DNA from 3 places in the Pseudactinotalea sp. Z1748 genome. Region 1 is predicted to be linked to each of the others. Evidence: riboswitches for the same ligand, from Rfam matches in the RefSeq annotation. Region 1 holds a riboswitch; each other region holds the start of a gene.
The links. A riboswitch is a leader RNA that binds a small molecule or an ion and turns the genes downstream of it on or off. The one in region 1 is predicted to bind S-adenosylmethionine.
Positions count from the first base shown of each region.

Region 1 (4,639 bases):
GTACCAACCGAGCGGAAGGCGAGCGTCACCAAGAGCAGGAACATCAAGATGGTGATGGACACTACTCCGTACCCCACGGGCGGCATCGGCACGTTCGATGCCTCAGCGGCCAATGCGGTGAAGGTCAGCAGCGAACTGCTCATCGACTCCGGTCCTCTCTGTTCCTGGCTCTACAGCCACAGTTTCGCACGTTCCCGCCCGGGTTCCTACCACCCCGGTGATGCTCGCCATACCAGGGGCGCTGCGCCGTCGATCATCCGAGAGCCAACTCTACCGCCCCGCTGACGCCGCCCACCTGCCGGGCCACGCGGTCCGGGCAGGTCCTCAGCGGATGCGCCTCACCGTCAGCCACTCAGGTTCGGATATGCCCGTCTCCCTCCACCACCCAGGTGGTGGTGGTCAACTCGGCAAGGCCCATCGGTCCGCGTGCATGCAGTTTCTGGGTGGAGATCCCGATCTCCGCGCCGAGGCCGAGTTGGCCTCCGTCGGTGAACCGGGTGGAGGCGTTGACCATCACGGCGGCGGAGTCCACCTCGGCGGTGAACCGCGCCACACTCCGGGTGTCCGTGGTGCAGATGGCCTCGGTGTGCCCGGAGGAGTAGGTACGGATGTGCTCCAGGGCCGCATCGATGTCATCGACGACGGCCACGGCCAGGTCGGCGCTGAGGTACTCGGTGGCCCAATCCTGCTCGGTAGCCGCGATCACGTCCACATTGCCCGGGGCCAGGGCGCGGGTGCGCTGATCGCCATGGATCCGCACACCCGCGCCGTCCAGTGCGTCCAGCGCCGCCGGCAGGAAGTCCGTCGCGGCTTCGGTGTGCACCAACAGGGTCTCCAGGGCGTTGCACACCCCTAACCGGTGGGTCTTGGAGTTCAGCAACAGGGACAGCGCCTGATCCAGCGGTGCGCCAGCATCGATGTACAGGTGACAGTTGCCCACCCCGGTCTCGATCACCGGCACCGTGGACTCGGTCACCACCGTCTGGATCAGTCCGGCCCCGCCGCGGGGGATCAGTACGTCGATGAGCCCACGGGCCCGCATCAGCGCCTGGGCGCCAGCGCGCCCGTAGGCGTCAATGGACTGCACCAGGTCAGCGGGCAGGCCGGCCTGCTCCAGTGCCTCACCCAGGACCGCCACGATCTCCTGGTTGGACTGCGCGGCGGCCGAACCCCCGCGCAGCACCACCGCGTTCCCGCTCTTGAGTGCCAGGCCGGCGGCATCGACGGTGACGTTCGGGCGTGCCTCGTAGATCATGCCCACCACCCCCATGGGCACCCGCACCTGGCGCACCCGCAACCCGTTGGGCAACGTGGACCCGTGCAACACCTCCCCCACCGGGTCCGGCAGGGCCGCCAGGTCCCGCAACGCCTCGGCGATCCCCTCGACCCGGCCGGCGTCCAGGGTGAGCCGGTCCAGCAGGCCCGGGCTCATCCCGCCGGCCTCCTCCCGGCGCACGTCGACATCGTTGGCGGCCACGATCCGCTCGGTGGCATCCACCAACGCATCGGCCATCCGGTGCAGTGCGGCGTCCTTGGTGGCCCGGGTGGCCCGCGCCAGGGCGCGGGCGGCCACCTTCGCGTCGGTGGCCACCTGCTGGACCTGCGCCGTCACGTCCGCGGCGGGCTGCGCCGTCGTCTGAGTCATGCAGCCAAGCCTACGCCGCCGCCGCGATCCCAGGCTGCGGCCGGTGCGCTGCGACCGTCGATCCGGGCCCGTCCGCCACGGGAACCGGCGAGGGCTGCCACACCGGTTCCCCCTAGGATCGTGCTTATGGACACCGCGTCGTTCTCCTCCCTGATCGCTTCGGCCCAGGAGTACCTGAACCCCAGCGAGGCGGAGGACCGGAAGTCGGGTGATGTCGCAGCCACCCTGGTGACGGCCGCCGGCGCGCGGTACTCAGGGGTGTGCATCGACACCCCGTGCGGAACCGGCTTCTGCGCCGAACACGCCGCTATCGCCGCGATGGTCACGGCCGGAGAGTTCCGTATCGCCCAGATCGTGGCAGTGTGGCGCGACGAGGCCGGCACCCTGCACGTGGTCTCACCGTGCGGACGCTGCCGCGAGTTCATCCGACAGATCGACCCGGCGAACATCGACACCCAGGTGATCCTCGGCCCGGGGCGCTCGGCACCACTACGCGACCTGTTGCCCGAGAACGACTGGCCGGCCGGGACCGCCTGAGAAGGACGGCTCATCGCACCCGCTCCGGGGCACGCCGGGAGCGAGCAGGCGTCGCCGCGGGCGTGACCGGAGCCGTCGCCGGCGTACGCAGCCCGAGTTCGGTCAGCGCCGGCAGCAGGTTCTGGGCCAGAGCCACCACATCGGTGGGTACCGAGGCCGGCACCACGGTGAACCCGTCGGCTCCGCCGGCCCGGACCCACGCGTTCCAGAGCGTGGCGAGGTCCTCGGCGGTCCCGATGGTGCGCAGAGCCGGCAGGCCGGAAGGCAGTTCCAGTGAGGACAGCAGATCCCAGCGTGCCTGTGCGCTGGCCCGATCTGCGGAGATCACCGTGTGCACATCGACCAGCACCTTGACGTCACCGGGTGCCCGGCCCCACTCGATTGCCGCTTCACGGATCGCAGCCCGGGCGGCACGGGCCTCCTCCAGGGTTGCCACCGACAGCCGTGCCACGTCAGCACGGGCCGCAGCCAACTCGGCGTCCACACCGTTGCGCACCGGTACCACCACCAGTGGGCGGACTGGTTCGCGAGCCACATCATCCACGGTGCGCTTGCGGGGGGCGGCCACCGGCGCGTTCAGCACCGCATCCACCGTGCGCGCACCGGTGCCCTGGGCGGTGGCGCCGTGCTCGAGTTGCCAGCCCGCGCGCTGGGCACTGGCCCGGTGCACCGAGGCGATGGCACCAGCGACGTGTTCGGGGCGCGTGATCCCCAGCGGAACTGTGGCCACCAGGGCGGCCCGGGTGGTGTGCCGGGCAAGGCGGGAGGTGGCCAGTGCCCCGTCCAGCCAGGCGTCCCGGCGCCGCTTACCACCGAGCCGGAATGTCTCATCCAGCGAGATCAGGTCTACCCCGCCCCGGTCGGCGAGGGAGGCCAGGCCGGCCAGGCGGCCCATGATGAATTGCTCGGTCTCGGCGTTGCGCTCGCGCTGCCAGTCCCGGGGCGCGCCGGCATTGGACAGATCCAATCCGACCAAGGACGCGGTCTCGTTCACAGATGCAGGTACAGCAGACATGGGGTGCTCACTCTCGGTGCAAGAAGGGCTCAACATTGCTGCCTCAGCGCGGGTCGCACGCCCGGTGTGTCACGCATCGGGCTCAGGTGCGCACCGACCGGCTGAGGGGTGGCGCCGAGGGGCCGTCAGAGGGCCCGAGGCTGCCGGTTGAGGTGTCGGCTCAGGCCGACATGAAGCAGCAACACATCGCACACATCACACAGGAGACGTGGCGTCGCTGGTACGCAAGGGTCCTGTCGGTGTGCATCGCTGTCTTCATCCTTCTGTCTGCACCGCTGGGAGCGGTGATGCGCTTGCCGGGGGCCATGTGGCCCGCGGCCAGGTCATCTCCCGGAGCACCCCGCCGCGCGGGGGGTTGCCGGTCAGCAAGCCGGGACTTGGCACTGACGCTCTGAACCTGGGATCAACCTATGAGTCGGATAGTTGTCGTGTCAACTACCTAAGGGCCGGGCGCCTTCGGTAGCCAGGACGCGGTCCCCGTGCGAGAGGCCGGAGCGCGCCGTCGGCTGATGCGACCGCCTCCCCGGCCTCAGTCGGTGCGGTCCAGCACCACCAGGTCATCCCGGTGCACCACCGCGCGGGCACTATCCGGGCCGAACTGCTCCCGCATCTGCACCGAGGTGCGGCCCAAACGCGCAGGGAGTTCCTCAGCGCTGTAGGAGGCCAAGCCTCGAGCCACCACCCGGCCGGCTGGGTCCAGCACGTCGATCGGGTCGCCGGCGTCGAACTCCCCCGTCACGTCCACCACGCCGGCCGCCAGCAGCGACTTCTTCCCGGCAGTGATCGCCTGCACCGCACCCTCGTCGACGCTGATCGAACCTCCGGTGTGCGCCGCGTGAGCCAACCACAGCCGCCGGGCATTGGTGCGCCGGCGGGCCGGCTCGAACCAGGTGCCCACGTCCTCCCCGGACAACACGGCCCCGGCATTGTGTGCCGCGGTCACCACCACCGGGATCCCGGCGCCGGAGGCGATCGCGGCGGACTCCAACTTCGAGACCATTCCCCCGGTGCCCACCGCCCCGCCTCGGGCGGTGACCTCGATGCCCTCCAGGTCTCGCCGGTCACGCACGCGTGCGATCCGCCGGGCACCGGGCAGCCGGGGCGAGCGATCGTACAGGGCGTCGACGTCGGTGAGCAGCACCAGGGCGTCGGCTTTGGACAGGTGCGAGACCAGAGCGGCCAGCCGGTCATTGTCACCGAATTTGATCTCCTGGGTGGCCACGGCGTCGTTCTCGTTGATCACCGGCACCACTCCCAGCGCCAGCAGTCGTTCGACGTTGCGCTGGACGTTGCGGTGATGTGCCCGGCGCACCACGTCCTCCACGGTGAGCAGCACCTGGCCAACGGTGAGCCCGTGGGCACCGAACGCGCGCGTGTAGTGCGCCATCAAGAGCCCTTGCCCGACGCTGGCCGCGGCCTGGGCGGTTGCCAGGTCCCGGGGC
Region 1 covers NZ_JBMPQB010000006.1:141,213-145,851, forward strand. Annotated here, with positions in the region: gene ACO0LU_RS14040 (hypothetical protein) at 1-143, opposite strand, end outside; gene ACO0LU_RS14045 (glutamate-5-semialdehyde dehydrogenase) at 353-1,645, opposite strand; gene ACO0LU_RS14050 (cytidine deaminase family protein) at 1,772-2,182, shown strand; gene ACO0LU_RS14055 (hypothetical protein) at 2,193-3,197, opposite strand; SAM riboswitch class IV at 3,482-3,595, opposite strand; gene proB (glutamate 5-kinase) at 3,727-4,639, opposite strand, start outside.

Region 2 (4,639 bases), on a different contig from region 1:
CACCGCGCGGGAGGCCTCGAACGCCTCGGCGGCCTGCTCGGGCCCGGCCGCCAGGGCCCGGACCTCACCGACTTTCTCATCGGCGAACGCCAGCCAGGACCGCAGTTGCTCGGGCAGCTGGGGTTCATCGGCCACGGTGTGCGGCACGTGGAACAGCGAGGTGGAGGTGGACACCGCCACGGTGGCCTCCGGCCCGGCAGCGCTGCGCAGGGCGGTGAGTTTCTCGTGGGCGGTGTCCAGGTCGGTGCGCCACACGTTGTGCCCATCGACCAGCCCGGCCACCAGGGTCACCCCGGACAGGTCCGCGCCCGCCACGCCGTCGGGGATGTCCCCGCGCACCAGGTCCAGCCCGATCGCCTCCACCCCGCTGGCCGCCAACGGGGTGAACGCGCTGCCCAGCCGGTGGTAGGGCGCGGCCACGAACAGCGCCGGTCGCTGCCTCGCCCCGGCCAGGGTGGTGTAGACCCGGGAGACCAGTTCGCCGAGTTCGGCCCGGGAGATCGGCCAGGTGTCGGAGACCAGCCCCGGCTCGTCCAGCTGCACCCAGGGAGCACCGGCCTCGGCGAAGGCGGCCAGCCACCGGGCGTACACCGCGGTCAGGTCATCGATACGGTCCAGCGGGTTGAAGCCGTCCGGGGCCGCCTCACTGGCCTTGGACAGCAGCAGGAACGTGATCGGACCCACCAGCACCGGGCGGGTGATCACGCCGTCCTCGGCGGCCTCGGTGAACGCTGTCACGCTGGGGGTCTCAACCAGATCGAAGGTGGTCTCCGGGCCGATCTCGGGCACCAGGTAGTGATAGTTGGAGTCGAACCACTTGGTCATCTCCAGCGGTGCCCGGTCACCCTCCCCGCGGGCCACGGTGAAGTACCCGGCCAGGTCCAGCGATCCGTTCTGATCGCGCAGGTCCTCGAACCGCTCCGGGATCGCCCCCACCTGTGCGGCCACCGAGAGCACCTGGTCATAGAAGGTGAAGTCGGAGGGGATCGAGGCGTCCTGGGCGTCCAGACCCAGGCCGCGCAGGCGGGAGCGCAGGTCCGCACGCAGCGCGCGTGCGGAGGCGGTCAGTTCGGCGGCGTCGGTGCGGCCGGCCCAGAAGGACTCCACGGCTCGTTTGAGTTCGCGATCCGGGCCGATCCGGGGGTAGCCCAGGATGGTGGCGGCGGGGAACGGGGTGTGCTGTGTCATGAGACTTCCTGTTCGGGTGCGGTTGAAGATCAAGCCGACGACGGCGGGGCCGGGCGGGTGCGCTCCTCGCCGAGGCTCAGGCCAGGGTGGGAACCGGACGCAGCCCGGACCCGTAGAGCAGGTCCAGTGCCGGCGTGGCGGTGTTGAAGGTGTACACGTGCAGGCCGGGTGCCCCGAGGGCGAGGATGTCGTTGACCAGCGAGCGGGTGGCCCGCAGGCCCAGCCGGTAGGCCTCCTGCTTGGAGGCAGCTCCATCCAGCGTGGCCAACAGCTCCTCGGGGGGGCGTACGCCGGTGAGCTGGTGCAGTTTGCGCAGCCGGCGCGGGTCGGTCAACGGGATCACCCCCGGCAGGATCGGGATGTGCACCCCGGCCGATCGGGCCTGTTCCAGCAACGCGGCGTAGTGCCCGGCGTCGTAGAAGATCTGGGTGATCGCGAAGTCGGCACCGGCCTCCTGCTTCTCCACCAGGGCGGCGATGTCACGCGGGTCGACCACCGGGTTGCCGGTCTTGTCGCGCAGTGCGCCGGGATAGGTCGCCACCGAGATGCTCAGCGGGTTCACCTGCCCGGTGGTGGCACCGGCATCGCCGAACCGTTCGGCCTCGATGGACCGCAGCAGGCGCACCAGTTGGCTGGAGCGGGTCAGCCCCTGCGGGTGCGGCTCCCAGTCCGGTTGCCCCGCGGGCGGGTCCCCGCGTAGGGCGAGGAAGTCGCGCACCCCCTCGTCGAGCAGGTCCTCGATCACCCCGCGCAGTTCCTCCTCGGAGGCCCCCACACAGGTCAGGTGGGCGATCGGGGTGACCTCGGTCTCGGTGACGACCCGCCGGATCAACTCCCGTGAGGTCTCCCGGGTGGAGCCGGACGCGCCGTAGGTGATGGAGAAGAAGTCCGGTTGTGCCGCGGCCAGTTCCGCGAGGGTGCGCACCAGGACGCGCTCACCCTTCTCCGAGCGCGGGGGGTAGAGCTCGAAGGAGATGGTCGGTCGGTCGGAGGGCACACGAAGAAGGCTAGCCGTGCTCATCGGATGCGCCCGTCGGGGGATGCCTGCATGAAGAACTCCATCGGTCCTGGCGTGAGCACCCTTCCCGCGGGAGGCTTCCGTTGGGGGTTGCTGCGGCGTCGTGGAGCCAGGTCTCTCGGCCGCTCTGGATGGTCGGTAGCCAGACTACGGGCCTGCTGCCTGGCAGGCACAAGAGTAAAGCCCGCCTGTCTCATCCCCTGAGATTCCGGTCTGGCTGGCGCCGTGACGCTCGTGAGCACTCCGCAACGCCCCCGGGGCGCACTCGGCTTGCGCCGTAGGGTGGTCGCGTGCGCGCCGACCGGGACCCGATCCATCAGGCCCATCAACAGTGGGTCCGGCACGGCTGGGCCGAAGCCGCCGACGGCATGGCCCTGGTTACCTCGATCGTGCGGGTCAACCAGTTGCTGGCCGAGCGCATCGATGCGGTCCTGCGCCCGATGGAGTTGACCTTCGCCCGGTACGAGGTGCTCCGGTTACTGTCGTTCGCCGCCGGAGGGGAGATGGCGATGTCCCGGATGGGCTCATTGCTGCAGGTGCACCCGACCAGCGTGACCAGCCTGGTCGAGCGGCTGGTGCGGCAGGGCTACGTGGAGCGGGTGCGCAGCAACTCCGACGGCCGGGTCGTGCTGGCCTCCCTGACCGTCACCGGGAGGACGGCCGTGGAGGAGGCGACCAGCGCGCTCAACGCCGAGGTCTTCGCCCGGCCCGGTCTGCCGCCCGAACAGGTTCGGGAACTGACGAAGTTGCTGGGCCTGATGCGCGCCGACGGCGGCGATCAGGTGCAGCCACCCCCTATCGAGGAATAGTTGGATGTCCTAGTATCTGGAGTAGATGCACCCGACGGTGAGCCGAGGACGCCATGACCGAACACGCACGACCCCTGCATGTGCCGGAGCACCCGGTCCGCGTCGTCACCGCTGCCAGCCTGTTCGACGGGCACGACGCCTCGATCAACATCATGCGCCGGATCATGCAGTCCCAGGGCGCCGAGGTGGTGCACCTGGGCCACAACCGGTCGGTGCAGGAGGTCGCCGAAGCCGCCCTGGAGGAGGACGTCCAGGCGGTTGCCGTCTCCTCCTACCAGGGCGGGCACGTGGAGTACTTCGAGTACCTCGTCGACCAGCTCGCCGAGCGCGGTGCCGGCCACATCAAGGTGGTCGGTGGCGGGGGCGGCGTGATCGTGCCCGAGGAGATCACTCGGCTACGCGAATCGGGAGTGACGATCTTCTCCCCCGAGGACGGTCAACGACTCGGACTGCCGGGGATGGTCAACCAGGTCATCGAACAGGCCGACGTCGACCTGTGGGAACTCGGTGGAGCCGACGTCCACGACGTCCTGGCCGGTGACCGGACCGCGCTGGCCCGGGCGGTGACCGGCGCCGAACTGGGGCGCATCAGCGAGGCCGACCGAGGCCGGTACGCCGAGGCCGCCGGGCGCAATCCGGTGCCGGTGCTGGGTATCACCGGCACCGGGGGGTCAGGCAAGTCGTCCCTGACCGATGAGGTGCTGCGCCGCTTCCGGGTGGACCAGGGCGACCGGTTACGCATCGCGGTGCTGGCCATCGACCCCACGCGCCGCAAGGGTGGTGGTGCGCTGCTGGCCGACCGGATCCGGATGAACGCACTGGGCGGTGAGCAGACCTACTTCCGGTCCATGGCGACCCGCGGGCACAGCGAGGTGCCCGAGGCGGTACCGGCCGTCCTCGAGATCCTCAAGGCCGCGGGTTTCGACCTCATCATCGTCGAGACCCCCGGGATCGGGCAGGGTGACGCGGGCATCGTTCCGCTGGCCGATGTGTCGCTGTATGTGATGACGCCGGAGTTCGGAGCGGCCAGCCAACTGGAGAAGATCGACATGCTCGACTTCGCCGACGTGGTCGCGATCAACAAGTTCGAGCGCCGCGGAGCGATGGATGCGCTGCGCGATGTGGGCCGCCAGATGGTGCGCAACCGGGAGGCCTTCGGTTCCACACCGCAGGACATGCCCGTCTACGGCACCTCCGCGGCCACCTTCAACGACGACGGCGTGACGGCGCTGTACCAGGAGTTGCGCGACCGGCTCGGCGAACGCGGGCTGGAGGTGGGCGAGGGCGCGTTGCCCAGAGTCGACGTCCAGTACTCCTCGATGATCACCCCGGTGGTCCCCGCGGCCCGGGTGCGCTACCTGTCCGAGATCGCCGAGACGGTCCGGGGCTACCATGCCGACACCGAGACCTACGCCGATGCGGCCAGCCGGGTGCAGCACCTGGAGTTCGCGCTCGAGGAGTTGTCCGCGGCAGGCAAAGCGCACGACGACGTGGCCCGGCTTGCCGAGGACGCACGCCGGGCGTTGCCGGCCGAGGTGCTCCAGCAGCAGCAGCAATGGCCGGCGACGGTGCAGGTCTACTCCGGGAGCGAGCACACGGTGCGGGTGCGCGAGCGCGACATCAC
Region 2 covers NZ_JBMPQB010000008.1:48,543-53,181, reverse strand. Annotated here, with positions in the region: gene metE (5-methyltetrahydropteroyltriglutamate--homocysteine S-methyltransferase) at 1-1,188, opposite strand, end outside; gene ACO0LU_RS15860 (methylenetetrahydrofolate reductase) at 1,265-2,185, opposite strand; SAM riboswitch class I at 2,244-2,344, opposite strand; gene ACO0LU_RS15855 (MarR family winged helix-turn-helix transcriptional regulator) at 2,497-3,015, shown strand; gene icmF (fused isobutyryl-CoA mutase/GTPase IcmF) at 3,069-4,639, shown strand, end outside.
Region 2: it holds a riboswitch for S-adenosylmethionine, as region 1 does, so the genes downstream of both, ACO0LU_RS15860 (methylenetetrahydrofolate reductase) here and ACO0LU_RS14055 (hypothetical protein) in region 1, are expected to answer to the same signal.

Region 3 (4,639 bases), on a different contig from region 1:
CGGTCCGCACGGGTTCGGCGGACAACGCCAGGTCGTGCCGACCGCCCTCGAACTGGTGCACCCGCACATGCGTGCCCAGGAGCGGGGCGGAGCGTGTCATGTCCTCCACCTTCAGCACCGCATCGGTACGGGCCAGGTCCTCCGGGCTCGGGCGTGTGGGATGACCGGAGGCGCCGCTGGTGCACACCAGCACCGGGGCAGTGATGTCCAGACCGCGCCGGACCCGGTGCTGGGCCCGGACCACCGACGCGAGCCAACCGGCGCGCACCGGGAAGGCCGCGAGCGGTTTCCAGTGGAGGTTGTAGTCGAACTCGCCATCGGATTCGGCGTGCACGCTGCGCCCGTAACCCTCGTCCAGGGTGCTGACCACCAGGTGCGGGGCGACCCGGCCCAGGATCCTCACCAGCGGCCGCAGGAGACGGCGCGCCGGTGCCGGCCGGTTGAGGTCGAACCACGGGCTGTTCAGCACCACCGCGTCGATCAGGGCGGGGTTGCGGTCGGCGTACAGCGCGGCCATCAGGGCGCCGGTGGAGTGGCCTACCAGCACCACCTGAGCAACCCCGGTGGCGTGGATGGTACGCACGGCGGCGGTGATCTCCTCGGCGTGTACGCCGATCCCGTTGGACCAGCCGGGCCGGCGCCCGGTGCCGATGGAGCGGCCGTGGTCGCGCAGGTCCAGGGCGTAGAAGTGGTATCCACGCGCGGCCCAGGCAGCGCCGTGCTCGGCCTGGAAGAAGTAGTCGGCGAACCCGTGCAGATACAGCACCGCCGCCTCAGGGTGACGGCGACGGTCCGTTGGCCCCGCCCGGTGGCGCACCAGGGTGGCAACCGGGGTTCCGCAGCCGTCGGGACGCAGGCTGAGGGTGCGCGCCCGCCAGGGCTCTCCGAGGACGTCGGGAACCCAGGTGCCTTCATCACCGGAGGCCCCGTCGTCGTCGGCCGGGTACGAGGTATCGGGAGAGGTGCTCACCACCCCATCCTCACACCTGAGCCGCGGGCGGGTGGTGAGTACGCTGGTTCCAGCCAGAACTCGGCACGCGCACGCGGGGTCGAGTGCCGCGACCGAGGAGGAGATAACGCATGAGTGCTGTGGCGATCCTGGGGGCCGGCATCATGGCCTCCGCCCTCACCGTGCCGCTGACCCGCAACGGGCATCGGGTCCACCTGGTGGGCACCCACCTGGACACCGAGATCATCGACTCCATCCAGCGCACCGGCGTGCACCCGCACCTGGGGATCGCGTTACCGGAGGGGGTCACGGCCTTCCAGCTGGAGCAGGCGCGGGAGGCGTTCGAGGGGGCCGAGGTGGCCATCAGCGGGGTGAACTCCTTCGGGGTGGCCTGGGCCGGGCAGCAACTGAGCGCTCTGCTGCGGCCCGGGATGCGGGTGCTCTCGATCACCAAGGGCATGGACGCCGATGAGGCGGGGAACCTGCGCATCCTCCCCGAGGTGCTGATGGAGCAGGTGGGCGCCGAGTTGTCCGGACAGGTGACGTGGTCGGCGATCGTGGGACCCTCCATCGCCGGGGAGGTCGCGGTGGAGCACGACACCGCCGTGGTGTTCACCGGAACCGATCAGGAGTCCCTGGACTCCTTGGCGCGTATGTTCCGCACCGACTCCTATCACGTGTGGACGTCCACCGACCTCATCGGGCATGAGGTCGGCGCCGCCACCAAGAATGTCTACGCCTTCGCGGCCGGGTTCATGGAGGGGCTGCTCGACGCCGCCGGCATGGGCGCCGCGCAATACCGCCGGTACAACTACGGAGCCGCGGTGTTCGCCCAGGGCACCCGGGAGATGCTGCGGTTCATCGAACTGCTCGGCGGGGACCGGGAGACCACCACCGGTCTGGCCGGTGTGGGAGACATGTTCGTCACCTCCATGGGTGGACGGAACGTGCGGGCCGGTCGCTACGTGGGGTCGGGGGTGCCGTTCTCGGAGGTGCGCGACCAGCACATGAAGGGCGTCACCTTGGAGGGGGCGGCCGCGATCGAGGTGATCGGGGCGGCGATCGAGAAGCTCACCGAGCGCGAGGTGATCGGGGCCGCGGAGTTCCCGCTGCTGCGCCACCTGTACGGGATCATCGCCCACGATGAGCCACTGGCGATGCCGTTCGAGGACTTCTTCGGCGGGATGCGCTGACGCGGGGTTCACGCGCGCTGCGGGGGTGACGCGCAGCCGGCGTCGCGGCCTGCCGGCGTCGTGCACTCTGGGCGTCTCGCAGTGTGGGACGGCCCGGGGTCGACGTTGGCCGGCCCGGTGTCGGGACGTAGCGTGGCGCGCGACCATCCAGAGCAGCCGAGAGATCTGGCTCGACGACGCTGCAGCAACCCCCGCCGGCACGGACGGTGCTACCGCCAGGAACGATGGAGGCAGCCATGAGCGATCCACAACCCCGATGTTCCCTGCCCGAGGGTGTGGGAGCGGCCACCGTGGGCGTGCGCGGCGGCCAGCAGCGCACCGAGTTCGGCGAGATCGCTGAGCCGATGTTCCTCACCCAGGGCTACGCCTACGAACGGGCCGCCGACGCCGAGGCGGCCTTCGCCGGTGAACTCGACATCTTCACCTACTCCCGCTACTCCAACCCCACCGTTGCCGCATTCGAGGAACGGATGCGCCTGCTGGAGGGAGCGGAGGCCTGCTACGCCACCGCCAGCGGGATGTCCGCGCTGTTCGCCGCGATCGCCCCGCTGGTGAAACAGGGCGGGCGGATCGTGGCCGGCAGGGCGCTGTTCGGGTCCACCTTCGTGGTGCTGGACCAGATCATGGGCCAGTGGGGGGTCAGCACCGACTACGTCGATGTCCACCGGATCGAGGACTGGGAGCGGGCCCTGGCCACCCCGGCTGACCTGGTGCTGTTCGAGACCCCCTCCAACCCGATGATGGACCTGGTCGATATCGCTGCGGTCTCACGGCTGGCCCACCGCGCCGGTGCGCTGGTGATCGTGGACAACGTGTTCGCCACTCCGGTGCTGCAGCGGCCCCTGGAGTTCGGCGCCGACATCATCGTGTACTCGGCCACCAAGCACATCGACGGGCAGGGCCGGGTGATGGGCGGGGCGGTGCTGGGCCCGCGCGAGATCATCTGCGGCCCGGTGCAGGACTTCATTCGAAACACCGGTCCCACCCTCAGCCCGTTCAATGCCTGGGTGCTCCTGAAGGGCTTGGAGACGCTCGCCCTGCGGGTGCGGGCCCAGAGCGCGGCGGCGCGGGAACTGGCCACGTGGCTGGAGGGGCATCCCGGGGTGGCCTCGGTGCGGTACCCGCTCCTGGACTCCCACCCCCAGCAGGTGCTGGCCAAGGAACAGATGAGCGGCGGTGGGACCGTGGTCACCTTCGATGTGGCCGCCGACGGCGCCGGTGCTGCCGAGCAGGTCAAGGAGCGCACCTTCGCGGTCCTGGACGCCCTGCGGATCGTGGACCTGTCCAACAACCTGGGCGATGTGAAGTCGATGGCCACCCACCCGGCCACGACGACGCACCGCAAGCTGGGTGCGGCCGGTCAGGCCGCGATCGGGGTCACCCCCGCCACCGTGCGCCTGTCGGTAGGCCTCGAGGACGTGCCGGACCTGCGCGCCGACCTCGACCAGGCCCTGCGCTGACTTCGCGGCAGATGCCCTGACCTCGGGTGCGAGGTGGCGCGCGATCACGGTGGATGCCGCGAAGTCAGCGGGCTCTCGGGTCAGACGACGCCGTAGAGGCGGTCGCCGGCGTCGCCCAGGCCGGGCACGATGTAGGCCTTCTCGTTCAAGCCCTCGTCCACCGCGGCAGTCACGATCGTCACGTCCGCGCGATCCCCCACAGCATCCTCCACCGCGCCCAGCCCTTCGGGTGCGGCGAGCAGACAGATTGCGGTCACGTCGCGGGCACCGCGTTCGAACAGGTACTCGATCGAGGCCACCAGGGTGCCGCCGGTTGCCAGCATCGGATCCAGCACGAAGCACTGCCGCCCGGTGAGGTCATCGGGCAGCCGGTTGGCGTAGGTGATCGCCTCCAGGGTGTCCTCATCGCGCTGCAGGCCCAGGAACCCGACCTCCGCGGTGGGCAGCAGCCGGGTCATCCCCTCCAGCATGCCCAGTCCGGCGCGCAGGATGGGCACCACGATCGGCTGTGGATCGGCCATCCTGGTACCGATGGTGGAGGTGACCGGGGTGGAGATCCGCACCGGCTCGGTGCTCACCTCCCGGGTGGCCTCATAGGCCAGCAGGGTGACCAGCTCCTCGGTGAGTTGGCGGAACGTGGGAGACGGCGTGCGCTCATCCCGCAGGGCCGTGAGTTTGTGGGCGATCAATGGGTGCTCGACTACGTGCAGGCGCATGACGCCCAACCTACCGACCAGGCACACTGGCCACCATGACAACGGGCCCTCAGCAATCAGGTTCGGATCACACCGGCACCGCTCCGACCGCGGGTGCAGGTGCCGACCGCAGTCGTGGGGGTGGTGCCGACCGCGGCGATGGGGGTGCGGCCGGCAGGCGTGGGGGTGCGGGACGCAGCCGCAGCCCGGGTGCCGATCCCACTGCCGATCCATCCATTCCCCGGCCCGGCGATGCGGCCGCGATGCGCCTGGCCCTGCGCGAGGCAGCCACGGCCGGCGCCGCCGGTGACGTGCCGATCGGGGCGGTGGTGCTCGACCCCG
Region 3 covers NZ_JBMPQB010000002.1:46,607-51,245, forward strand. Annotated here, with positions in the region: gene ACO0LU_RS04500 (alpha/beta fold hydrolase) at 1-970, opposite strand, end outside; gene ACO0LU_RS04505 (NAD(P)H-dependent glycerol-3-phosphate dehydrogenase) at 1,081-2,142, shown strand; SAM riboswitch class I at 2,283-2,373, shown strand; gene ACO0LU_RS04510 (O-succinylhomoserine sulfhydrylase) at 2,379-3,602, shown strand; gene upp (uracil phosphoribosyltransferase) at 3,683-4,318, opposite strand; gene ACO0LU_RS04520 (nucleoside deaminase) at 4,561-4,639, shown strand, end outside.
Region 3: it holds a riboswitch for S-adenosylmethionine, as region 1 does, so the genes downstream of both, ACO0LU_RS04510 (O-succinylhomoserine sulfhydrylase) here and ACO0LU_RS14055 (hypothetical protein) in region 1, are expected to answer to the same signal.